4 regions of the Brucella sp. TWI432 genome follow, and region 1 is predicted to be linked to each of the others. Evidence: predicted binding sites of a transcription regulator. Region 1 holds the regulator's gene; each other region holds the start of a gene.

Region 1 (3,110 bases):
ATCACAGCCGGCTTTTCAGCTGGCTTCACAGGAAGGGTCGCGAGCCGGTTGCCACGAGCCTGTGGGCCCGAACCATCATTCTGCCGCGCTTCAACGCTGTTAGCTGCTTCGGCCAGAGCAACCTGAACAGTTGGCTGCGCCTGCGGAACAGGAACATCCTGCTGCGATGTCACGTTATAGAACGGGCCATCGGGCATGGAAGGCGACTGTGGTGTTGATACATAGGCCAAATTGTAAGGTATCTGCGGAACAGGATTCTCCAACGCACCATCGCGGCCACGCTTTTCATAGAAAGAGTTTCCGCCTGCAACCAGCACATAATGCATGTTGCGATAGGGGAACTTGAGGCCCGCCGTGTGGAAGAACATCGCGTTTTTCAGCTTTGGATGACGCTTGCCCTTGAGAACGGCATCGGCTGCGGCCTCAACATCCGGCATTGCCTTGGAATTCATCTTGCGGCTCAAAACACCGGGCGCAAACTGGTTTTTCTGCCCCACAACGCCACAGATTGTGTCGGGATAGCTGCCCGATGCAAGGCGGTTCATCACAACTGTACCGACAGCCATCAAACCATCCGGGCTTGAGCGGTTTGATTCAAAGAACATCGCGCGCTCAAGGCACTCGCGGTCTCTGGCAGTGTAGGTGAAAGTCTTAACGCCATTGACGGTCTTGACGTGGCTGGTTGCCGCTGTCTTTTCCGTCTTGGCCTTGGTTGTTCCGCCTGTCGTCGTGCAGCCCGTCACCAAAAACGGTGCTACGAGCAACCCGATAACAACAGGCCATTTCCATTTACCAGCGCGCGTCAACGGACAAATCTCATAATTAGACCCCTTACCTGATCCAGCCTGTCATACGCGCCGCATAGGCGCTTGCAAAACCGGCTATGATGCAAAGCCAAATAGAACGAAAATCAAAAATCGACTGTTTTGCAGTTACGCATCGACTACAAGGTTTTTGAATTTTTAGGCCAAAAAAAGGCAAAGGGTCAAATTTCAAAATCCACGTCACCAACAGGATGATGATGAAATCAACTTGAATCATAAGCTTGAATTTTGCTGCAAACCCTTCAAATATATTAATAAATCCTTAATGAGACCCGTCAATTCTTATAAGGTATTGATTTAACGCGATTCAATCTGGTTACAGACAAGTCACATCAGCGCCCCAATTCCCATTTTCTTTCAAGTTTTTAGCAATCGGAATTTTGGGCCAAAAAAGCACGTCGAAAACGCTGTTTTCACCACGCCAAATAAGCGCCTTCAACTTTATCGACAAAACTGTAATATCGCGTGAGAAGGGCCATTCCGGCGCTGCCAAAGGCCATAATTTCCGAATCGGCTGTTGTTATGGGTGAGGCAGAAAGCCTCTCACCAAACAAAAATCTCGCCGCTTTTTTCAAGCAGCGAGATGCCAATATACACATTTGAGGATGCCTGAACGGCTATCCAAAGGAATAGCCCGCGCCGCGCACCGTGCGGATCGGATCAAGCGCGCGACCGAGATTAATGGCCTTGCGCAGACGTCCGACATGCACATCCACCGTGCGGTCATCGACATAAATATCCGGTCCCCAGACACCATCCAGCAGCTGACTGCGCGAGAAGACGCGGCCCGGCGACATCATGAAATATTCGAGCAGACGAAACTCTGTCGGCCCCAGGCGGATTTCTTTTTCCTTTCGATAGACGCGATGCTGCTGACGGTCGAGCACAAGCTCTCCGACTTTCAGCACATGCGAAAGCACGCTTGGATTGGCGCGGCGCAGCATGGCTTTAACGCGGGCGAGCAGTTCCGGTGTCGAAAAAGGCTTCACCACATAATCATCGGCACCCACACTCAAGCCCCGAACGCGTTCGCTTTCTTCGCCGCGCGCCGTCAACATGATGACCGGCAGGCGCTCCGTCTCTGGCCACTGGCGCAGACGGCGGCACAGTTCAATGCCGGATACGCCCGGCAGCATCCAATCAAGAATAAGCAGATCCGGTACGTTTTCACGCAGTGCAATCTCGGCTTCATCGCCACGCAATATTGTATCGACGTGGTAGCCTTCGGCTTCGAGATTATAGCGCAACAGCACGCTCAGCGCTTCTTCGTCTTCGACCACAGCAATCTTGGGTGCCTGTGACATGCAGAGTTTCCTATCGGGTTAAGCGTAGCGACAAATGCAATTCCCCCGTTCGACCGCGTGCCGCCGCGCCTTCATACATATTTGAAATGGCTCGTCGCACTGCTACGGCAAGCCACGTTTTCAGGGTTTACGCGCCTCATCCACGACAATGCCGTGGCTCAGATCTTCTTTCGGGCGTTCCGCAGGCATTTGCAGGCCAGTCACGATATAATAGACCGTCTCCGCAATATTGGTCGCATGATCGCCAATGCGCTCGATATTTTTGGCGCAGAACAGAAGATGCGTGCAGGCAGAAATGTTGCGCGGATCTTCCATCATATAAGTCAGCAATTCGCGGAACAGCGAGGTGTACATCGCGTCAATTTCGTCATCGCGATCACGCACGATATTGATCTGCTGGACCGAACGCGTTGCATAGGCATCAAGCACGTCTTTGAGCTGCGTGAGCGCCAGTTCAGCCAGGGTTTCGAGGCCGCGATAAAGCTTGCCCGGCTGGCGCGATTCCGAAACGGCGGCAACACGCTTGGCAATATTCTTGCCCAGATCGCCCACGCGCTCCAGATCGGCAGAGATGCGGATTGAGCCGATGATTTCGCGCAGATCCACCGCCATTGGCTGGCGCTTGGCAATGATCATCACAGCCTTGTCGTCGATCTCGCGTTCGCTGGCATCGAGAATAAGATCATCGGAAATGACGCGCTGTGCCAGCGCGTTGTCGGCATTGACAATCGCTGCAACGGACTGCTCGACCATGCGTTCGGCATGACCGCCCATTTCCGCAATCTTGTGGGTCAGGAACTGAAGTTCTTCGTCATATGCGCTAACGGTGTGCTGGGACGCCATAATAGACCTCAAAGTAAAGGTGGCAGGGAAGCGGAACCGAACCGGCTCTCGCTTTTGCTGAAATATTCCTTAGCCAAAACGACCGGTGATATAGTCCTGGGTGCGTTTTTCGGTCGGTGCGGTGAACATCACATCCGTG
Region 2 (3,110 bases), on a different contig from region 1:
CTTTTATCCGGCATCTATATTGATGCAATTTCGTGGATCATTCTGCGCACCTTCACCGGTTTCTCGATGGCAGGCGCATTCATGGTCATCGAAAGCTGGCTCAATGAGCGTGCCACCAATGAATCGCGCGGCAAGATTTTCGGCCTCTATATGATGGTCAACTATGGTGCCACGATGAGTGGCCAGATGATGGTGGCAAATGGCGACATTCGTTCCGATCATCTGTTCATGGTGACCGGCATTCTCTTCTGTCTCGCGCTGATCCCGACCGCCATGTCAACGGCGGTCAGTCCAAAGCCGCTTACGGAAGTTCAGCTTGATCTCAAAGCGCTCTACCGAAACTCCCCCGCGGCTTTCGTTGGCTGTATCCTGATCGGCATTGCCAATGGCGCATGGGGCACGCTTGGCGCAGTTTTCGGTGCAAAATCCGGCATTTCCACAACCGAAATCGCGCTCATGGTCAGCGTCACCATTGCTGCCGGCGCGCTTATGCAAATTCCTGTCGGGCGCATTTCAGACCTCATCGACCGACGCTATGTTCTGGCAGGTGTCGCATCCCTCGCTGCCCTTGTCGGGCTGCTGGCATTCATCATCGCTCCATCCAACGGCACCGTGATCATCATCATGACCGGCTGCTACGGCGCTCTGGCCTACGCGCTCTATCCCGTTGCGGTTGCCCATGCAAATGACCATGCGAGCTCGGAAAGCTTTGTCAAAGTATCAAGTGGCTTGTTGCTGCTTTACGGCTTTGGCACCATGCTCGGGCCTCTGCTGGCTGCTGCCGCGATGGACATCTTCTGGCCGTCCGGGCTTTTTGCCATCACCGCGCTCTCGCATATTTCAATTACGGCCTATGCGCTGTTCCGCTCACGCAAGCGGGCATCGGTACCCAAGGACGAAAAAGAACAGTTCAAAAGCATGCCTTCGATCAAAAGCGCCACCCCTGAAGCCATGAATTTGGACCCGCGTGCCGAAGTGGAAGGCTGACAATAAAAAAGCAGCGAATATTCGCTGCTTTTTACGATGCTTTTGAACAGGATTGCCTTGTCAAAAAGATCTTCTTAAATGGCGATGCGCGGCGGCTGACACGCAGCCGCCAACATCGTTAGACCAGAAGTCTGGCAGTATAAACCCTTTTGATCCTCACCAATTGCGGTCCCTACTGCCGTTCAAACAAACCCAAATTAATGACGGGTTACCTGCGTTTTTAGTTTTTCAATCTGCTCCTTGAGAGCCAGCTTTTTGCGCTTAAGAGAAGTAACATGCAGATCATCAGTTGCCGGTGACGCTAAAGCCTCGGAGATTTCCTCTTCCAAAGCGCCGTGCTTCTGTTCGAGCGTGGCAAGATGGGACTCGATAGCCATCATCATTTCTCCTTTGATTGGTTACTCAAAGGACAGAGCCATGTCGCGTTTTGCCAACAAATGGCTCTATCCGCTCTCACCTGCGCAAACGCCCGGCACACCTCCTGCTATCCGGGCCAGTTACGCAGTCCCGGCTGCCATTCAACAGTTCATACAGCAACCGTTATTCATGACAGAACAGTGACACTGTGGCATGAGTTTGGTCTAAAGTCGAATTTGTTTTGGTAGCATTTTCCAATCACAAAAAATGTGATAAAGGCTTTGCTTGAAACGGGTCTGCCCCAATCTGGTGCGGCCCGTAATATCATTCTGGAACAATATGGGGCAAACCGCATGTCCGATCAGGAACAGGCCGAAATCAGATTGGCCGTCGCACGTCTGAAACAGGAACACGCGGATTTCGATGCAGCCATAAATGCCATGATGCAGGTGGGTTGCGATCAGCTGCGCATTCAGCGCATGAAAAAGAAAAAACTCGCCATCAAGGATAAGCTGCAGGAAATGGAAGATCAGGTCATTCCTGACATCATCGCCTGATCCTTTGATCACAAAAAGTTTATAGCCGGGATTTGCCCGGCTTTGTTTTTCAATAGAAGCAGGAAAGATCAATGAGTGTGAATGCAGACGTCGCCATCATCATGGGCAGCCAATCCGATTGGGAAACCATGCGTCATGCAGCAGACACATTGGAGGCGCTGGGCATTTCTTTTGACGCACGCATCGTTTCCGCACACCGCACGCCGGACCGCCTTGTCGCTTTCGCCAAAGGTGCAAAGGCTGAAGGCTTCAAGGTCGTGATCGCTGGTGCAGGCGGTGCGGCGCACCTTCCTGGCATGGCCGCAGCCATGACCCCTCTCCCGGTTTTTGGCGTTCCAGTACAATCAAAAGCGCTTTCCGGCCAGGATTCGCTCCTGTCCATTGTGCAGATGCCAGCCGGTATTCCGGTCGGCACCTTGGCGATTGGTCGCGCCGGTGCCGTCAATGCAGCGCTCCTCGCAGCAGCCGTGCTGGCTCTTTACAACAACGCACTTGCGGCCCGTCTTGATGAGTGGCGTGCAGCGCAAACCGAAAGCGTTGCTGAACGCCCATCCAACGAGGTTTGATATGGCACATTCCGCATTAAAAGCCGGATCAACAATCGGCATTATCGGCGGTGGCCAGTTGGGCCGTATGCTCGCCATGGCAGCAGCCCGCCTTGGCTATGAAACAATCATTTTGGAGCCACAGGCAGATTGCCCGGCGGCACAGGTGGCAAACCGCCAGATCATTGCAGCCTATGACGATCCGGCAGCTCTTGCTGAGCTTGCAGCAACCTCTGACGTTATCACCTATGAATTCGAAAACGTGCCTGTATCCGCAGCCGACAAGCTCGCAGAATCGGCGCTTGTTTTCCCGCCTCCGGCAGCGCTTGAGATTTCACAGGATCGCTTCACCGAAAAGCAGTTCCTCAATGAAAGCGGCATCCAGACAGCGCCTTGGCGTCTGGTTGACGATGAAGAATCACTCATTGCCGCACTTGGTGCACTGGGTGAGCGCGGTATTCTGAAAACCCGCCGCCTTGGCTATGATGGCAAAGGTCAGGTTCGTCTGACTTCACTTGATGAGAATGAAGTGCGTGCAGCCCTTGAGGCAATCAAACACGCGCCGGCAATTCTTGAAGGCTTCATCGCTTTTGAACGTGAGGTTTCTGTGATCGCAGCTCGTGATCGCGCCGGCAATGTTTCAATCTTTGACATCGCCGAGAAC
Region 3 (3,110 bases), on a different contig from region 1:
AAATGGCTTCCAACGCCAGGCATTGCACGCAAGGCTTCTTGCCTTCACCCACCCCACAACAGAAGAACTGATGCGTTTTGAAGCGGACATGCCCGAAGATATGCAGCAGCTTCTGGAAAATTTCCGCCAGCACTCTATATAGGGCCCTGTCAATCATTCCGGCTCGGAAACAGCCAGCCGTCATGCGAATTTCGGCTGGCGTTCACATTCTAGTGACACATTGTTTCATGGGTTTAAAGATCGTGTTTTCGCCAAAATCATACCTATATATGTAAGTTCACGCAGGAAGTGCAGGAGGCAGCCAGCGTGACAGGTTCGCCAGACGGGAACCTGAAATTATAAAGGAGGGTGCTTTATGGCCCAGGTTAGTCTTCCAAGTATTACATCCGGTGACGGCGGGCTTACCCGTTATCTGGAAGAAATTCGCCGCTTTCCCATGCTTCAGCCACAGGAAGAATATATGCTGGCGAAGCGTTATCATGAACATGCTGACCCCAAGGCTGCGCATAAGCTTGTGACAAGCCATCTGCGTCTTGTGGCAAAAATCGCCATGGGCTATCGCGGCTATGGCCTGCCAATCGGCGAAGTTATTTCCGAAGGCAATGTCGGCCTGATGCAGGCAGTCAAGCGTTTTGAACCCGAACGGGGTTTCCGTCTTGCCACGTATGCAATGTGGTGGATCAAGGCTTCGATCCAGGAATATATCCTGCGCTCGTGGAGTCTTGTGAAGATGGGCACGACGGCCAATCAGAAGCGCCTGTTTTTCAATCTGCGCAAGATGAAGAGTAAGATTCAGGCGCTCGATGATGGTGATCTCAACCCGGATCAGGTCAAGCAGATCGCAACCAAGCTGCAGGTCAGTGAAGACGAAGTGGTCTCGATGAACCGCCGTCTGTCGGGCGATGCTTCGCTCAACGCTCCTTTGCGCGCAGCCGAAGGTGAATCGGGTGAATGGCAGGACTGGCTTGTCGATGATAGCAGCAGCCAGGAGCAGGTTCTGATCGAACAGGACGAGCTGGACAGCCGCCGCTCGCTGCTTGAACAGGCAATGGATACACTGAACGAACGCGAACGGCTTATTTTTAAGGCACGCCGCCTTTCGGAAGATCCAATGACGCTGGAAGATCTTTCCGGCCAGTTCGGAATCAGCCGCGAACGCGTGCGTCAGATCGAAGTGCGCGCTTTTGAAAAAGTCCAGGCTGCAGTCAAGGCTGCAGCTTTCAAACAGCAAAAGGCACTCAATCATGTTGAGGATGCACACGCCTGAACCTGACAAATTCGGATTGTTACTGCCGCAAATGGATCTTTCCATTTTGCGGCAGTTTCGTTTCTGTCATCCAATCAATAAGAATCTGTCAAATAACTGTAATGGAATGTCTTTAGGCAACGGTACATATTTCACCGAAGCCTGAAGGTCTCCCAATGAAAAAGCTCCTGCTTGCTGCAACGTTTGCTCTGAGCGCTGCCACTGCTGTATCTGCTTCTGAATATGTCTCTTATCTTGATTATCCTCAGAAAGAGCAGGACGGAAAAGAATTCTACACTGCCATTGAAATCCCTCAGGGTAGCTTCACCAAATATGAGATCGATGACAAGACCGGCCACATCGTGGTTGATCGCTATCAGTCGATGCCAGTCGTCTACCCAGCCAATTACGGTTCGATCACCAGCACGCTGGCAGGCGATGGCGATCCACTCGACGCCCTTATCTATACCCGTGAGCCGATCGTTCCGGGCGCCATCATCAAGGTTCGCCCAATTGGCGTTCTCAAGATGATTGATGGCGGCGAAAAGGACGACAAGATTGTGGCCGTCCCGACCTCAAAAATCGACCCGACCTATGACACCATCAAAGAAATTTCAGACCTTCCTAAGATTGAGCAGCAGCGCCTTGAAGCCTTCTTCCGCGTTTATAAGCAGCTGCCAGAAGGCCGAAAGCTCGTTGAGTTGAACGGTTTTGACAATGCTGAAACCGCTGCAAACGAAGTCGCTCAAGCGATTAAGGCTTTTTCTGAAAAGAAGTAACCGGACGAAATATCGGGTAAAAGAAAAGGCCGCTTCAAGCGGCCTTTTCTGATTCCGGTTTAAGTCTTAGCCGGCACCCAGAACGTCATTGAAGACCTTCTCGCCCGGAACGCCTTTTTCCAGGCTGATCAAGGCGCGGCGACCATTGCGATAAGAAATCGGAATGTCGATCCATTGCAGACGGCGCATCAGCGAAAGGTTGGTATCCTGCGCGGTCTTTGCATCGTTGAGCCAGATAATGAAGAAGTTATCGGCAATCTTCGACGGTACGGCGATCAGGGGATTGCCGGCGGCCTGCTCAGTATCCTTAAAAGTAATGCGTTGAACATTATCAATCGCACCGCCAACAAAATTCTCGGGCACTGTGAACACCATCTCAATCAGATGACTGGCTGGAATGGATTGATCGGTGTTCTTGCGAATCGTCATTTTCAGCTCGACGTTGCTTTCAGGCATCGTCACCGTTGCGCGAATGGCAGGCGCTGCCGGTTCGCCTTCGCTTGGGCTTTCTTCAATCTCAGACCAGACCACATTTCCGCGTTCGACCGAACCGGTTTCTGTTCCGCCGCGCTCTTCGTAAAGAAGCGCCTGCTGGCCAACAGCGACGGCTTGCTGAGACTGCGGCTGATTCTGCGTGTTTGTCTGCTCATTACCAGGCGTTGAAGCGGCGGTGGACTTGCCCTCACCAATGCCAGCATCACCACCCGAAGGGCCATTATCCACTTCACTGCCATCGGGCATCAGACGCTGCGTCATCTTCTGGTTTTCAGACGATGGTTGTTGTGCATTCTGCTGCGGCTCGGTGGCTGCCGGTGATGTGTTCGCATCTGACGGCGCTGTCGTCGTATCGCTGCTTGCAGGCGCATCGCTGCGGCCAAGGCTGGAGGCCATTTCCTGCAACGTGTCCTTGTTGCTCCAGAGCGCATAACCGCCTGCACCAACCACCAAAAGGGCGACAAGCCCAATCATCAAACCAGTGTAGGAACGCTTTGTCCCGGAACCATCAGCATCGGCATATTCTCTGCGGCGCGAAGAGGCTGGCTCATCCTCACCATCCCGATCACGTTCCACAATCCATTCATCCG
Region 4 (3,110 bases), 870 kb from region 1:
TTGAGCTCCACAAGGGCCGTCACCGACTTGCCAGCTTCTGCCGCATCAACCAGCGCGCGCACGATTGGGCTATCGTTGGAGGTACGGTACAATGTCTGCTTGATTGCCAGCACATCCGGGTCAGCCGCAGCCTGACGCAGGAACTGCACCACGACGTCAAATGACTCATAGGGATGGTGAACCACGATATCCTTTTCACGAATCGCGGCAAAGCAATCGCCGCCATGTTCGCGGATACGTTCAGGGAAACGCGGATTATAGGAAACAAATTTGAGATCATCGCGCGGAATCGAAACAACTTCCGAAATCATGTTGAGTGCTAAAAGACCTTCGAGAACACTGATACGGTTTTCCGAGACGCCAAGTTCTGTCGCCACAAAAATCCGAAGTGCCTCGGGCATTTCTCCATCAAACTCAATGCGGATAACCTGACCGCGGCGGCGGCGTTTCAACGCTGTTTCAAAAAGACGAACCAGATCTTCAGCTTCTTCTTCCACTTCAATATCGCTGTCGCGAATGATGCGGAAAGTGCCTGCGCCACGCACTTCATAACCAGGGAACAGGCGACCGATAAACAGGCTGACCGCATCTTCAATTGTGATGAAGCGGAAAGCATTCTGCTGTTCTGGAGGAAGCTGAATGAAGCGCTTCAAGGCGACCGGAATACGCAAGAGGGCTGTCATTGGATGGCCATCGAGACGGCGCGCGAGTTGCAACGCGATCGAAAAGCCAAGATTTGGAATGAACGGGAACGGATGCGCCGGATCAATTGAAAGCGGTGTCAGAACCGGGAAAATCGTTTCCAGGAAGTGGCTTTCCAGCCATTCCTTTTCTGTATTCGACAAAGCCGATGGACGCACGATCTCGATATTCTCTTTTTCAAGTTCTTCACGCAGCGTGCGCAAACACGCCTGCTGCCCCTCCTGCAAGCGACCGACCTCTTCCAGAACGAAATCAAGCTGCTCCTGTGGCGTGCGACCATCCGCACTGCGCAAGGCAACGCCTGCACGCACCTGCGCGGCAAGGCCCGCGATGCGCACCATGAAAAACTCATCAAGATTTGCCGCTGAAATCGACAGAAAACGCAAACGTTCCAGCAAGGGCTGGCGGATGTTGGCCGCTTCTTCCAGCACACGACGATTGAACTGCAACCACGAAAACTCACGATTAACGAAGCGTTCAGGGCTTTGCATCAGCTCGGCTGTCTTGTCACTGTTCAAAGCTTCGTGAGCATTCTGAGCAATGACGGACTTCTGGCCCATGGAATGGCCATTTTCCAAAGGAGCTGGCAAATTATCGGTCTGAGTTGCCACAACGCTGTTTTCGTTCATTTTTCCTATCCCGGTTACTACCGGCATATCCCGGCGCGACGATAAGCCTATGGCTGTCATATGACAGTTTGATAGCAAACCGCTTGAAATGTCCCCAGAATTGATGAAAACGCTTTCAGAAACAAGCCGTACACGGTAAATGCTAAAAAAATAGCTATCCTGAATTGGGTATCGCGATCCACAAGCTCCGGAGCCTATCATGTCCGATCACATCATCCCGCACTTCCAGAACGACGCTGGTCACAATTCTATTGAAATCGGCGTGAAGGAATTCATGTGCGTCGGCGCAAACCCACCTTTTGATCATCCGCACGTCTTTCTGGACATGGGCGACGAAAGTGAAGTCGTCTGCCCATATTGCTCGACGCTCTACCGCTACAATGCACAACTTCATGCTGACGAGACCGTGCCTGCCGGCTGTGTTTACGAAACACCCGCAGACAAAGCTGCCTGAATATAGCAAGCGGCATGCGTGCCGCTGATATGATGAGCAGCTTGAGCAAACGCCACATATTGATTGCAGGGGCCGGAGTTGCCGGTCTGAGTGCCGCGCTGGAATGTGCGGCGCGGGGCTGGGGTGTTGAACTGTTTGAGAAAGCGCAAGCCTTGTCGGAAGTCGGCGCAGGCTTGCAGCTCGCCCCCAATGCGATGCGTCACCTTGAACGCCTTGGCGTTGCAGATCGCCTCTGCTCGCAAGCTGTTACGCCCCAAGCACTCTACCTTATGGATGGACGCAAGGCTCGCCCCCTGCTCGCAATGCAATTGGGTGATGAGGCATTACAACGGTGGCACCATCCTTATGTTGTCTGCCATCGCGCTGATTTGCAATCAGCTCTGTTAAATGCCTGCACCAACCATCCAAATATTGAAATCAATCTCGGCTCGGAAATTATCGAACATAAGGCTGATAACAACGGCATCTCTGCAACAGTCAGACGTGGTGCAGCAGAGGAAAAAATCGCAGCCAGCTATCTGATCGCCTGTGACGGCGTCTGGTCTGCGCAACGCGCGAAGGTCGGATATAATAAAGCGCGTTTCAGCGGTCACATTGCCTGGCGCACAACACTTGCAGCTGACGCGCTACCCGCAAGCCTTAAGGCAGCGGTCCCGGAACAAAAGGCTGTTTCTGCGTGGCTTGGCAACAAAGCGCACTTCATTGCCTATCCGGTAAAGGGCGGAGACTTCTTCAACTTTGTCGCCATTACGACTGGCGATAATCCCGGCGAAGTTTGGTCAAAGACGGGTGATGTTTCGCGGCTAAAATCAATTTACGCAGATTGGAGTGCACCGGTTCGTGACATTCTGGCAGCACAAACGCAATGGACTTATTGGCCACTTTTTGAAATGGCTGAAGCGCTGTTTGTCGGCCCAGACAGAACGATTTTCCTTGGCGATGCCTCACACGCTGTTACGCCCTTTGCTGCGCAGGGGGCTGCCATGGCAATTGAAGATGCGGCAGCACTTGCCGAGGCACTGGATGACCGGGAGCCACAATCAGCGCTAAAGCGGTTTGATTCTGTTCGAAAAGCGCGGATTGCTGCGGTTGGCAAACGCGGTCAGATGAATCGGTTTGCCTACCACGCAACAGGTATCTTTGCGCTCGGACGCAACATGCTTTTTGCCACGCGCAGCGCTGATGCCTTTCTCAAAGATCTGGACTGGCTTTATGGCTATGATGCCGTTCAAGCTGTGCGCGGTTGATTAAAAAGCAACGCAGAAGATCCTTTTACAAAGCCCAGTTTTTCATAAAAGGGCACCAGACGATCAGGGCAATAGAGT

What was found. The regulator PhoB, encoded in region 1, activates phosphate uptake and scavenging genes when phosphate is short. The targets are predictions, from matches to a motif close to TGTCATNNANCTGTCAT.
Positions count from the first base shown of each region.
Region 2: a site for PhoB is predicted at 1,534-1,550, ahead of ABE527_RS11320 (YdcH family protein). Genes of this name have one in related genera too.
Region 3: a site for PhoB is predicted at 1,354-1,370, ahead of ABE527_RS11030 (inorganic diphosphatase). Genes of this name have one in related genera too.
Region 4: a site for PhoB is predicted at 1,381-1,397, ahead of ABE527_RS04795 (RNA degradosome polyphosphate kinase). Genes of this name have one in related genera too.

Region 1 is NZ_JBDJNL010000001.1:97,996-101,105, reverse strand. It holds gene ABE527_RS00475 (cell wall hydrolase) at 1-806, opposite strand, end outside; gene phoB (phosphate regulon transcriptional regulator PhoB) at 1,442-2,128, opposite strand; gene phoU (phosphate signaling complex protein PhoU) at 2,249-2,971, opposite strand; gene pstB (phosphate ABC transporter ATP-binding protein PstB) at 3,041-3,110, opposite strand, start outside.
Region 2 is NZ_JBDJNL010000006.1:113,581-116,690, forward strand. It holds gene ABE527_RS11310 (MFS transporter) at 1-987, shown strand, start outside; gene ABE527_RS11315 (YdcH family protein) at 1,185-1,367, opposite strand; gene ABE527_RS11320 (YdcH family protein) at 1,698-1,901, shown strand; gene purE (5-(carboxyamino)imidazole ribonucleotide mutase) at 1,979-2,467, shown strand; gene ABE527_RS11330 (5-(carboxyamino)imidazole ribonucleotide synthase) at 2,469-3,110, shown strand, end outside.
Region 3 is NZ_JBDJNL010000006.1:55,859-58,968, forward strand. It holds gene ABE527_RS11020 (RluA family pseudouridine synthase) at 1-142, shown strand, start outside; gene rpoH (RNA polymerase sigma factor RpoH) at 356-1,267, shown strand; gene ABE527_RS11030 (inorganic diphosphatase) at 1,423-2,025, shown strand; gene ABE527_RS11035 (transcriptional regulator) at 2,092-3,110, opposite strand, start outside.
Region 4 is NZ_JBDJNL010000001.1:968,546-971,655, reverse strand. It holds gene ABE527_RS04795 (RNA degradosome polyphosphate kinase) at 1-1,262, opposite strand, end outside; gene ABE527_RS04790 (zinc-finger domain-containing protein) at 1,531-1,785, shown strand; gene ABE527_RS04785 (FAD-binding protein) at 1,845-3,032, shown strand; gene ABE527_RS04780 (GNAT family N-acetyltransferase) at 3,014-3,110, opposite strand, start outside.